3 regions of the Streptomyces sp. NPDC053048 genome follow, and region 2 is predicted to be linked to each of the others. Evidence: riboswitches for the same ligand, from Rfam matches in the RefSeq annotation. Region 2 holds a riboswitch; each other region holds the start of a gene.
What was found. A riboswitch is a leader RNA that binds a small molecule or an ion and turns the genes downstream of it on or off. The one in region 2 is predicted to bind cobalamin.
Positions count from the first base shown of each region.

Region 1 (4,220 bases), on a different contig from region 2:
CTGGTCCAGGTACGGCGTACGGGCCGCGGCCATGTCGATCAGGGCGCGCTGCGGGATCTCCCAGGCGGTGCGGTACAGGTCGCGCACCTCCTGCGGGATCCACTTCAGGTCCTGGATCGAGCCGTTGGCGTCCGTCATCGCGTCGCGGGTGGTGCGGTCCCACACGCCGAGCTTCTTGAGGTCCTCCACCAGGTAGGTGTTGACCTGCAGGAACTCACCCGAGAGCGTCTCGCGCTTGAAGAGGTTGGAGACCTGCGGCTCGATGCACTCGTACACACCCGCGATGGAGGCGATGGTCGCCGTCGGGGCGATGGCGAGCAGCAGCGAGTTGCGCATGCCGACCTCGGCGATGCGGGCGCGCAGCGCCTCCCAGCGCTCGGCCCAGGCCGGGACGGCGTTCGGGTAGTGGTCGGGGTGCAGCACACCGCGGGCGGTGCGGGTCGCGGCCCAGGCCGGGTGCGGGCCGTTGCGCTCGGCGAGGTCGGCGGAGGCCTCGTACGCCGCGAGCATGATCCGCTCGGAGATCTTGGTGGACAGGGCCTTCGCCTCGGCGGAGTCGAAGGGCAGGCGCAGACGGAAGAAGACGTCCTGCAGACCCATCAGGCCCAGGCCCACCGGGCGCCAGCGGCTGTTGGAGCTGCCGGCCTGCTCGGTCGGGTAGAAGTTGATGTCCACGACGCGGTCGAGGAAGGTGACGGCCGTACGCACCGTACGGTCGAGCTTCTCCCAGTCCATCTCGCCGTCGGCGCCCAGGTGCTGCGCCAGGTTGACCGAGCCCAGGTTGCAGACCGCGGTCTCGCCGTCGTCGGTGACCTCGAGGATCTCGGTGCACAGGTTCGAGGAGTGGACGACCGCGCCCTTCTCGGCCGTCTGGTTGGCGGTGCGGTTGGCCGCGTCCTTGAACGTCATCCAGCCGTTGCCGGTCTGCGCGAGGGTGCGCATCATCCGGGCGTAGAGCACGCGGGCCGGGATCTGCTTGACGGCCTTGCCCTCGGCCTCGTACCGGCGGTAGGCGGCGTCGAACTCGTCGCCGTAGAGGTCGACCAGGTCCGGCGTGTCGGCGGGGGAGAACAGCGACCAGTCGGCGTCCGCCTCGACGCGGCGCATGAACTCGTCCGGGATCCAGTGCGCGATGTTGAGGTTGTGGGTGCGGCGGGCCTCCTCACCGGTGTTGTCGCGGAGCTCCAGGAACTCCTCGATGTCCGCGTGCCAGGTCTCCAGGTAGACGCAGGCCGCGCCCTTGCGCCGGCCGCCCTGGTTGACGGCCGCGACGGAGGCGTCGAGGGTGCGCAGGAACGGCACGATGCCGTTGGAGTGGCCGTTGGTGCCGCGGATCAGCGAGCCGCGGGAGCGGATGCGCGAGTACGACAGGCCGATGCCGCCCGCGTGCTTCGACAGGCGCGCCACCTGGTGGTAGCGGTCGTAGATCGAGTCCAGCTCGTCCAGCGGGGAGTCCAGCAGGTAGCAGGACGACATCTGGGGGTGGCGGGTGCCGGAGTTGAACAGCGTGGGGGAGGACGGCAGGTAGGAGAGCGTGCTGGTGAGCCGGTAGAGCTCGGCGACGTCGTCCAGGGCGCGCTCGGAGTGGTCCTCGGCCAGGCCGCAGGCCACGCGCAGCAGGAAGTGCTGCGGGGTCTCGATCACGTTGCGGGTGATCGGGTGGCGCAGCAGGTAGCGGCTGTGCAGGGTGCGCAGGCCGAAGTAGCCGAAGCGGTCGTCGGCGCCGCCGGCGAGGGCGGCGTCCACCAGGGCGTCCAGGCGCTCGGCGTGCGCGGCCACGAACGCGGCGGTCTCGTCCGCGATCAGGCCCTCGCGGTGGCCGGTGGCGACCGAGGCGGAGAAAGAGGTGGCACCCTCGCCGGCCGCCTCGTCGGCGATGGCGCGGGTGAGCAGCCGGGCGGCGAGCCGGGAGTACTCCGGCTCCTCCGAGATCAGGCCGGCGGCGGCCTCGGTGGCGAGGGAGCGCAGCTCGGCCTCGTCCGACGCGGCGCTGCGGCCGCGCAGCGCGGCGGCGGCGACCTTGCCGGGGTCGGTGGAAGGCAGATCTGCGGTGAGATCGGTCAGGGTGCGCAGCAGCGCGGTCCCGGGACCGCCGCTCGCCTCCGCGTTCGCTGAAACCGGATCTGCGGGCGCGATGGTCACGTGTGGCTCTCCCTCGCTCGGCTGGGTGGGCCGGGCGGGAGAGCGCGACGGTCGCGTACGGGCATGCCGACCGGACCGGGGCATGCCGCGTAGGCGTCCGTCGGCCCAACCCGCGGGGCCCGGACGAATTCAACGCCCATGGCCGAGCCCAGGGCAGGCTCGGTGGTGGGCGGCTGACGGCAGGTCCTCGGACTACAGGTGCGCTGGGTATATGCGCACACATACACCGTTGCGGGACAGTTCCGGATTTCCACCGGATTCCCCTGCGACATCAGCGAGGATGAGCATACATCTAGTGCCGCCCTCCGCACGCGCCCCCACATGTTGTGTCGTCCCGTCATGAGACGGTCGCGGAATGTGCTAACGGGCGGGCTCCGTAAGGCCTCCACAAGGGTACGGACACGCACGGCAGAGGGCCGCCACAGCCCCTGGACGGGGGTGCGACGGCCCTCTTGGTGGAGGCGGGGCGGACGGGCCCGCCAGGGTGGGGTCAGTGGCCGCCAGGGGCCCCCGCGGTGGCCGGGGGGAGGTCCCGGCTCACGCCCGGGTCGCCGGCGTCGGCCGTGTAGTCCGACGGCTTCGTCTCGTCCACGCCGTCCGGCGCGCGGAGGGCCTTCAGGAGGAAGGTCGCGACGATGACGACGATCACATTGAGCGCGAAGGCGGTGAGGCCGATGTAGCCCTTCTCGCCGATGAGGGGGATGAGGTTGGTGTTCCCGAAGTGGGCCTGGGTGGCGCTCGGCGTCTCGTACGCCCGCCAGGTCCCGTAGGCCATGCCGGCCGCCCAGCCCGCGAGCAGGGCCCAGCGGTGGAACCAGCGGGTGAAGAGGCCGCCGACGAGCGCGGGGACGGTCTGCAGGATCCAGATGCCGCCGAGCAGCTGGAAATTGATGGCGACCGTTTTGTCCATGGTGAGGACGAAGACGAGCGCTCCGACCTTGACCAGCAGGGAGGCGAGCTTGGAGACCTTCGCCTCGTGCTCGGGAGAGGCGTCCGGTTTGAGGAAGTCCTTGTAGATGTTGCGGGTGAACAGATTTGCGGCGGCGATCGACATGATGGCCGCCGGGACCAGCGCCCCGATGCCGATCGCGGCGAACGCCACGCCCGTGAACCAGTCCGGGAACATGTCCTCGAACAGCTGGGGGATCGCCAGCTGTCCGTTCTTCACCTTCACCCCGGCGGCCAGGGCCATGAAGCCGAGCATCGCCAGCAGGCCGAGCATCAGGGAGTAGAGGGGAAGGATGGTGGTGTTGCGGCGGATGACATTGCGGCCCTTGCTGGAGAGGACCGCCGTCACCGAGTGGGGATAGAGGAAGAGCGCCATCGCCGAACCCAGCGCGAGCGTGGCGTACGCCCACTGCGCCTGTGCGCCGGTGACGAGGGAGCCTCGCGGTTTGCCCGTTGCCGGGTTTTCGGCCGCGAACGCGTCACCGGCCTTCGCGAAGATGTCGTCGAAGCCGCCCAGCCGGATCGGGATGTAGATGATCGCCACGATGATGACGATGTAGATCAGCGTGTCCTTGACGAAGGCGATCAGCGCGGGCGCCCGCAGCCCCGCGGAGTAGGTGTAGGCCGCGAGCACGCCGAAGGCGATCAGCAGCGGCAGGTCCTTGATGAACCAGTGGGTGTTCTCGCCGCCCCCGACGCCCATGACGTCCAGTACGGCCTGAATGCCGACGAGTTGCAGGGCGATGTACGGCATTGTCGCGAGGATCCCCGTCACAGCCAGCGCAAGGGAGAGTCCACGGGAACCGAACCGGCCACGGACGAAGTCGGAGGAGGTGACATAGCCGTGCTTGTGCGCCACCGACCACAGGCGTGGCAGGAAGGTGAAGACGAGGGGATAGGTGATGATCGTGTAGGGCACGGCGAAGAACCCGGCCGCACCGGCCGCGTAGATGGCCGCCGGGACGGCCACGAAGGTGTACGCGGTGTAGAGGTCGCCGCCGAGCAGGAACCAGGTGACCCAGGTGCCGAAGGAGCGCCCGCCCAGTCCCCACTCGTCGAGGTTGTCCGCGTTCTCGGCCTGCCGCCACTTGGAGGCCATGAAGCCCATCACGGTGACGGCCAGGAAGAAG
Region 1 covers NZ_JBITZS010000010.1:59,260-63,479, reverse strand. Annotated here, with positions in the region: gene ACIG36_RS26080 (ribonucleoside-diphosphate reductase subunit alpha) at 1-2,142, opposite strand, end outside; cobalamin riboswitch at 2,303-2,460, opposite strand; gene mctP (monocarboxylate uptake permease MctP) at 2,633-4,220, opposite strand, start outside.
Region 1: another riboswitch for cobalamin. It lies ahead of ACIG36_RS26080 (ribonucleoside-diphosphate reductase subunit alpha); the one in region 2 lies ahead of metE (5-methyltetrahydropteroyltriglutamate--homocysteine S-methyltransferase).

Region 2 (4,220 bases):
ACGGCGGGGTCGCCGACGGCGCCCGCGTGCTGGCCGTGGCGGAGCCGGCGGTGGTCCGCGCCGCGGTCGTCCACGCGCTCGCCCTGCCCCCGCAGACGTTCTGGCGCCTGGACGTCCCCCCGCTGACCCTGACGGAACTCACCGGCCGCGCCGGCCGCTGGAACCTGCGCTGCGGGCGGCCGCTGGGCTAGGGCGTGTCCGACGGGTCGGCACGGGCCCGTCGGACACGCCCGGGGTTGCCGCCGCGCCGGACCGCGTCCCACCGCCCCTCAGCGGTGGTACCGGCCGGCGCGGCGGCGGCTTGTGACGGCTACCGCGCGCCGCCGAGCTCCGCCCGCACCTGGCGGGCGCCCTCGACCAGGCTCTCCAGGGAGCCGCGGACCTCCGCCCAGCCGCGGGTCTTCAGACCGCAGTCCGGGTTGACCCACAGGCGTTCGGCCGGAATGGCCTCGAGGCCCTTGCGCAGCAGCGCGGCGACCTCCTCGGGGCCCGGCACGCGCGGCGAGTGGATGTCGTAGACGCCGGGCCCGACCTCGTGCCCGTAGCCGGCGACGGCGAGTTCACCGGCGACCTGCATGTGCGAGCGGGCGGCCTCGAGGCTGATGACGTCGGCGTCCAGGTCCTCGATGGCGGCGATGATCTCGCCGAACTCCGCGTAGCACATGTGGGTGTGGATCTGGGTGTCGGCCCGGACGCCCGAGGTGGCCAGCCGGAAGGCCTCGGTGGCCCACTCCAGGTAGGCGGTCCGGTCGGCGCGGCGCAGCGGCAGGGTCTCGCGCAGGGCGGGTTCGTCGACCTGGACGACGGCGGTGCCGGCGGCCTCGAGGTCGTTCACCTCGTCCCGCAGGGCCAGGGCGACCTGACGGGCGGTGGCGGCGAGCGGCTGGTCGTCGCGGACGAAGGACCAGGCGAGCATGGTGACGGGCCCGGTGAGCATGCCCTTGACCGGGCGGTCCGTCCGCGACTGGGCGTAGGTGGTCCAGGCGACGGTCATGGGCTCGGGGCGGGAGATGTCTCCGGCGAGGATCGGGGGACGGACGTAGCGGGTGCCGTAGGACTGCACCCAGCCGTGCTGGGTGGCCAGGTAGCCGGTGAGCCGCTCGGCGAAGTACTGCACCATGTCGTTGCGTTCGGGTTCGCCGTGGACGAGGACGTCCAGTCCGGTCTTCTCCTGGAAGTCCAGGACCTCGCGGATCTCGGCGGCGATGCGCTCGTCGTAGGCGGCCGCGTCGATGCGTCCGGCGCGCAGGTCGGCGCGGGCGGTGCGCAGTTCGCGGGTCTGCGGGAAGGAGCCGATGGTGGTGGTGGGCAGCAGCGGCAGGTTCAGGCGGGCGCGCTGGGCGGCCGCGCGTTCGGCGTAGGGCTGGGGGCGGCGGGTGTCGGCGGGGGTGACGGCCTCGGCACGCGCGCGTACGGCCGGGTCGCGGGTGAGGGCGGAGGCGGCGCGCGAGGCGCGGGCGGAGCGGTTGGCCGCGAGTTGCGGGGCGATGGTGTCGCTGCCCTCGTTCAGGCCGCGGGCCAGGGTGACGATCTCGTCGGTCTTCTGCCGGGCGAAGGCGAGCCAGCGGGCGACCTGTGGGTCCACCTCGCGTTCGGCGGCCGCGTCGAGGGGGACGTGCAGCAGGGAGCAGGAGGGGGCGACGTCCACCCGGTCGGCGAGGCCGAGCAGGGTGGCGAGGGTGGACAGGGACTGCTCGAGGTCGTTGATCCAGACGTTGCGCCCGTCGACGACGCCCGCGATCAGGCGCTTGCCGGGCAGGCCGCCGGCCGCCGCGAGGTCGTCGAGGTTGGCGGCGGCGGGCCCGGTGAAGTCCAGGGCCAGGCCGTCGAGGGGGGACCTGGCCAGTACCGGCAGGGCCTCGCCGAGCCGGTCGAAGTAGGTGGCGGCCAGCAGCCTGGGCCGGTCGGTGAGGGCGCCCAGCTCGCGGTAGGCGCGGGCGGCGGCGTTCAGGACGGCCGGGGGCTGGTCCTGGACCAGGGCGGGCTCGTCGAGCTGGACCCATTCGGCGCCTGCCGCGCGCAGGTCGGCCAGGACCTCGGCGTAGACGGGCAGCAGCCGGTCGAGGAGGGTCAGGGGCTGGAAGCCGGGCGCGGTGCCGGGGGCGGGCTTGGCCAGCAGGAGGTAGGTGACGGGGCCGACGAGGACGGGGCGGGCCCGGTGGCCCGCCGCCAGTGCCTCGCGCAGTTCGCCGACGGGCTTGGCGGAGTCGGCGGTGAAGACGGTGTCGGGGCCCAGTTCCGGTACGAGGTAGTGGTAGTTGGTGTCGAACCACTTCGTCATCTCCAGCGGCGGGACCTGCTGGGTGCCGCGGGCCATGGCGAAATAGCCGTCGAGGGCGTTGTCCCGGACGAGGGCGCGGTGGCGGTCGGGAACGGCGTCGACCATGACGGTGGTGTCCAGGACGTGGTCGTAGAGCGAGAAGTCGCCGGTGGGGACCTCGTGGACGCCGGCGTCGGCCAGCTTCCGCCAGGCCTCGCGGCGCAGGGCGGCGGTGGTGCGGTGCAGGTCGTCGGCGGTGACGCGGCCGGCCCAGTAGCCCTCGACGGCCTTCTTCAGCTCACGGTTCGCCCCCTGCCGGGGGTAGCCGTGGACGGTGGCCCGCGCCCGGGGGGCGGTCGTGCCGTCGGTGTGTGCTGCCACGGAACTCTCCTTCGCGAGTCGCGGAAGTCGTCGCGGCGGCCCGAGCGGGCGGAGGAACGGCAGACCGCGGGCGGTGCACACCGTGCGCGCCCGTCCGTACCGCCGGCCCGCCCTCGAGGCCACCGAGATCGCCGCGTGCGGTCGCACGCGGGCAGGCGGCAGGTATTCGGACTCGCGGGCGTGTCGTGTCCCGTTCAGGACACGACGCCTAGTGGCCGTCGCTTCCCGGACCGGTCGGGGACGCGGTCCAGTGCGTATGACGGCGGTCGTTCCCGCTCACCGCTGCGGGGCAGTCCCGGATTCCCACCGGGTTCCCTCTTGCGACGCCTCCCGCCTGGCGGGCGGGGCGAACCGGCTGCGTACCCAGCCTAGACACACGTGCCCGCCCGCGGACAGGGGTTTCGCCCCCGCATTCGATCTTTGACTCGTCCGGCGGTGTATGGGTGGACTTCCAGTTGAACGAGGGCGAGCAGTTGTACGCGAGGAGCTGGTCGGGGATGGGTCGGCGGCCGGTCGTCGACGAGAACCGCACGACGTGCGTGCCGTTCCCGGAGGAGCCCTGAAACCTCTTCCCGCCGTCTTCCCTCTCTTCAGGAGACCCCCTGTGAAGAGGAGCGACAACCGTGGGCCTGACGTCCCAGACCTTCCTGCTGACCCTCGTGGTCATAGCCGTCGCGGTGACCGCGCTGGTGCTGTGGCTGTGGCCACGGGCCGCGAAGAAGGGCCCCCTGGCGCTCGTCTCCCGGCTCGGGCTGCTCGTCATGGCCCAGCTGTGCATCCTGTCCGTGCTGCTCGTCGCGGCGAACAACGAGTTCGGCTTCTACTCCACCTGGAAGGAGCTCCTCGGCCAGAACTCCCGCAAGCAGGCGCTGCGGGCCGGCTCGGGGGACGGCAAGCGGCCGCCGGCCCTGACGGTCAAGGGGCAGGAGTCCATCGGCCTGGGCCCGAAGGAGAAGGCGGGACGGGTGGACCGGATCGAGATCCGCGGCCCGGTGACCGGGCTGAGCATGGACGGCTTCGCCTATCTCCCGCCCCAGTACTTCCAGAAGGGGCACGAGAAGGACACCTTCCCCGTGATCGTGTCGATCACGGGCCAGCCCGGCCAGTCCATCAACCTCATCACCAAGGCCAAGGTCCCCCAGGCCGCCTCCAAGGCCGTGATGGCGGGCGAGATGAAGCCGACGATCGTGCTGATGCTGCGGCCCTCGGTGGTCGCCGACCGCGACACCAACTGCACGGACGTGCCCGGCGGCCCGCAGGCGCTGACCTTCTTCAACCAGGACGTGCCCATCGCCGCCAACGACGTCTACCGCGTGGACAACACGCGCGGCGCCTGGGGCGCGGTCGGCAACTCCACCGGCGGCTACTGCGCGTTGAAGATGGCCATGACCAACCCGTACCGCTACGGCGCCGCGGCCGGCCTGTCCACCGACCTCTTCGCCCGCCAGGACGGCACCACCGGCGACCTCTACGCCGGCAACAAGCAGATCCGGAACGAGTCCGACCTGACCTGGCGCCTGGAGCACATGTCCCCGCCGCCGGTCTCCCTGCTCCTGGCCGCCAGCGAGAAGGGCGAGGA
Region 2 covers NZ_JBITZS010000004.1:324,869-329,088, forward strand. Annotated here, with positions in the region: gene ACIG36_RS12405 (histidine phosphatase family protein) at 1-191, shown strand, start outside; gene metE (5-methyltetrahydropteroyltriglutamate--homocysteine S-methyltransferase) at 311-2,641, opposite strand; cobalamin riboswitch at 2,802-2,961, opposite strand; gene ACIG36_RS12415 (alpha/beta hydrolase) at 3,265-4,220, shown strand, end outside.

Region 3 (4,220 bases), on a different contig from region 2:
ACGCCGCCGACGGCGGGCGAGACGGCGTTGAGCAGCAGCGCCAGCCGCAGGCTGTCCATGCCGACGATCGCGCTGAACGGGTAGGTGGCCGAGGCCATCAGTGCTTACCCCCTGTGTCGTGGTCCGGCGCCGGCACGGCCGGCGCCCCCGGCGGTATGAACGGGAAACCGGCCGGCACCCCGTCCTCGATCAGCCGCAGCAGCGCGTCCGTGTCCGCGTGTTCCTCGATCAGGTCGCCCAGGCGGTCCAGCTGTTCTTCGCGCAGTGCCGCGAACGACGTGTCCGGGGCCGGGACGAACGCCCGTCCCGCCGCCTTCGCCACGCGGCGCAGGAACGCGCGCCGGAAGCCGTCGCTCTCCAGCGAGCCGTGCCAGTGGGTGCCCCATACGGCGCCGACCCGGCAGCCGTCCAGGAAGGGTTCGTCACCGCCCCGGACGTCCGCGACGCCGTGGTGGATCTCGTAGCCCTCGACGTGCTCGCCCAGGGCCTCGCCCACCGGCCGGGCCAGGGTCTTCCCGGCCGCGAACCGCACCCGTACCGGCAGGAGCCCCAGTCCCTCGACCACTCCGGCGCGGGACTCGACCTCGTCCTCGATCCGCTCGCCCAGCAGCTGGAAGCCGCCGCAGATGCCCAGGACCGGGCGGCCCTCGGCCGCCCGGCGGGCCAGCGCGTCCGCGAGGCCGCGCTCGCGCAGCCAGGCCAGTGCCCGGACCGTTCCGCGGGTGCCCGGCACCACGGCGAGGTCGGCGTCGGCCAGTTCCTCCGGCCGGTCCACGAACCGCACGACGACGCCCGGCTCGGCCGCCAGCGCGTCCACGTCCGTGAAGTTGGACATCAGCGGCACCGCGCACACCGCCACCCGCAGCACGTCGGCGCCGTGCGGCGGGGCCACCACCGACTCGCGCACGGCACCGCGCAGCGAGACGCGCAGGCCGTCCTCCTCGTCGATGCCCAGACCGTGCGCGAACGGCAGCACGCCGAACGTCCGCCGGCCCGTCAGGTCGCGCAGCATCTCCAGGCCCGGCTCCAGCAGGCTCACGTCGCCGCGGAACTTGTTGACGATGTAGCCCGCTATCAGCTCCTGGTCCTCGGCCGAGAGGAGCGCGGTGGTGCCGAAGAAGGAGGCGAAGACGCCGCCGCGGTCGATGTCGCCGACGACGACCACGGGCAGCCGGCCCGCCCGTGCGATGCCCATGTTGACGATGTCGCTGCGCCGCAGGTTGATCTCGGCCGGGCTGCCGGCGCCCTCGCAGATGACGGCGTCGTGCGTGCGCCGCAGCTCCTCCAGGCACTCGGTGACCGTGCCGAACAGCTGCTCCTGGCGGCCCGCGTGGTAGCCGCGCGCGCTGAGTTCGCCGACGGGCCTGCCCATCAGCACCACCTGGCTGCTGCGGTCGCCACCCGGCTTGAGCAGCACCGGGTTCATCAGCGCGCTCGGCTCGACGCGCGCGGCGGCGGCCTGCATGGCCTGCGCGCGCCCTATCTCCGCGCCCTCGCGCGTCACATACGAGTTGAGCGACATGTTCTGCGCCTTGAACGGCGCGACCTTGACGCCCTTGCGGACCAGCCAGCGGCAGATCCCGGCGGTCACCACGCTCTTGCCCGCGTCGGAGGTCGTGCCGGCCACCAGCAGGCCCCCGCCCCTCCCAGCCGTCACCGACAACGCTTCCTCCTCGTCACGGCCGCCACGGCCGTCCTCGTCAGCACGGCCGTAGCCAGGGCCAGTACCGACACCCGGCGCGAGAGCCGTACCGCGCGTTCGATGTCCCCCACCTCGACGGGCCGGTTCTCCGCGCCCAGCACCGGACGGTGTTCGACGCGGCCCGCGTAGGCGAGGGTGCCGCCCAGCCGTACCCCGAGGGCCCCGGCGAAGGCGGCCTCGACGGGGCCGGCGTTGGGGCTGGGGTGGCGGGAGGCGTCGCGCCGGGCCACGCGCAGGGCGCCGCGCGGGTCCGGGCCCGCGAGGACGGCGAGGGCGGCGGTGAGCCGGGCGCCGGGCCAGCCGGCGACGTCGTCGAGGCGGGCGGAGGCCCAGCCGAAGCGCCGGTGGCGGGGGGACTTGTGGCCGACCATCGCGTCGAGGGTGTTCACGGCCCGGAAGCCCGCGAGGCCGGGGACGCCGGCGAGCGCGCCCCACACCAGGGCGCCCACGACGGCGTCGGAGGTGTTCTCGGCGACGGACTCCACGACCGCGCGCGCGATCTGCTGCTCGTCCAGTGCCTGCGGGTCGCGTCCGCACAGGTGGGGCAGCCGTTCGCGGGCGGCCGCGAGGTCGCCGGCGGCGAGCGCGGCGCCGACGGCGCGTGCCTCGCGGCCCAGGGACGTGCCGCCCAGCACGGCCCAGGTGACGGCGGCGGTCAGGGCGATGCCGGCCGTGCGGGAGCGGCGTGCGGCACTGGCCAGCAGGGCGGCGCCGACCGCGGTGCCACCGGCGCACAGCGCGGTGTGCAGGGCGCCGGCGCCGCGGTGGTCGCGCCACAGGCGCTGTTCGACGGCGTGCGCGGCCCGGCCGAAGGCGGCCACGGGGTGGCCGCGGCGCGGGTCGCCGAGGACGAGGTCGCAGGCGAAGCCGAGCGCCGCACCGCACGCGAAACCGATGGGGTCGTGACGCGTCGCGCGCATGGGGTCAGGCCGCCGTCGTGCCTTCGGGGAGCCGGGAGCGGGTGGGCGGTATGCGACGGCCGGGCATGGCGATGTGTCCTCACTCAGGGTCCGCGCCCTGGCTCGACGTGACCGGCGACCAGAGTCTCCTGGCTCCCGGATCGGCGTCGCTCCGGCCTTCCAGCCCGTGGTGGCGGGCCGTGGCCGTCGGTGGAGGACGCTCCCCGGTGACAGTGGCGGGACCGCGCCGGATTCGCACCGGCTTCCTCTGCTGTCGCCGTTTGGCTCCGGAAGTCCACCACGGCCCGGGAAGGGCAGTCAACTCACCCTGACCTGCGGTGAGGCTGCCGGCCACGGGTGGGGCGGCGGGCGACGCGGGCAACGACGAAGCGCCGGTCCGGCGGTGCCGGACCGGCGCTGTCGTGCGCACGGGTGCGAGGCCGCGGTGAGGCGGCGGTCAAGCGGTGATCAGGCGACGATCAGGTAGATGCCGTAGCCCACGGCGGCCGCGCACAGCGCGAAGCAGGTGTACGCGCCGATGCGGGCCGGCGCGCTCGGGCCGGTGGCCGGGGCGCCGGCCGTGGCCTGCGCCTTGCGGGACGTGCCGACGATGCCGAGGGTGAAGACGGCCACGAGGGCGATGGTGAAGACGAGGCTGACGCCGAAGACCTGGCCGAGAGCTGCCCAGTCGATGTTCATGTGGTTCTCCTCCGTTGCCCGGCGGTCAGCCGGTCGTCGCGGGGGCGGGGGCGGGGGCGGGAGCGGCGGCCGGGGTGACGGCGGGGCCGGCCGGCGGCGGGGCGACGGCCTGCAGGGCCGCGGTGACCACGCCGACGGGCTCGGCCGGGACGGAGACGCCCTGCGGCTCGTTCAGGTCGTTGACGTTGTCGTGGGTGACCGGCTTGCGGCGCGAGGCCAGCCAGATCGCGCCGCAGGCGGCCACGGCCAGGACGGCCACCGCGGTGACGCCCCAGTCGCCCTGGTCGGCCAGGAGCGCGGCACCGCCACCGACGAGGCCGGCGGCCGGGAGCGTCAGGCCCCAGGCGGCGACCATGCGGCCGGCGGTGGACCAGCGCACCACGCCGCCCTTGCGGCCCATGCCCGCGCCCATGACGGCGCCGGAGCAGACCTGGGTGGTGGAGAGCGCGAAGCCGATGTGGGACGAGGCCAGGATGGTGACGGCGGCGCCGGTCTGGGCGGCGAAACCCTGCGGCGGCTGGATGTCGGCCAGGCCCTTGCCGAGGGTGCGGATGATGCGCCAGCCGCCGAGGTAGGTGCCGAGCGCGATGGCGATGCCGGCGGAGGCGATGACCCACATAGGCGGGTCGGCGTCGGCGCCCAGCGCGCCGCCGGAGATCAGCGCGAGGGTGATGACGCCCATCGTCTTCTGGGCGTCGTTGGTGCCGTGGGCGAGCGAGACCAGGGCCGCCGAGGCGATCTGGCCGGCGCGGTAGCCCTTGGCGCTGGCCTCGGGGTCGGTGTTGCGCGCCAGGCGGTAGGTCATCCGGGTGGCCAGCACGGTCGCCAGGCCGGCCACGACCGGGGCGACGACGGCGGGGATGAGGACCTTCATGACGACGGCGTCACCGTGGACGGCGCCCGTACCGACGGAGGCGATG
Region 3 covers NZ_JBITZS010000001.1:1,030,054-1,034,273, forward strand. Annotated here, with positions in the region: gene ACIG36_RS04925 (putative cobaltochelatase) at 1-98, opposite strand, end outside; gene ACIG36_RS04930 (cobyric acid synthase) at 98-1,657, opposite strand; gene ACIG36_RS04935 (cobalamin biosynthesis protein) at 1,654-2,622, opposite strand; cobalamin riboswitch at 2,744-2,871, opposite strand; gene ACIG36_RS04940 (hypothetical protein) at 3,070-3,300, opposite strand; gene ACIG36_RS04945 (anion permease) at 3,326-4,220, opposite strand, start outside.
Region 3: another riboswitch for cobalamin. It lies ahead of ACIG36_RS04935 (cobalamin biosynthesis protein); the one in region 2 lies ahead of metE (5-methyltetrahydropteroyltriglutamate--homocysteine S-methyltransferase).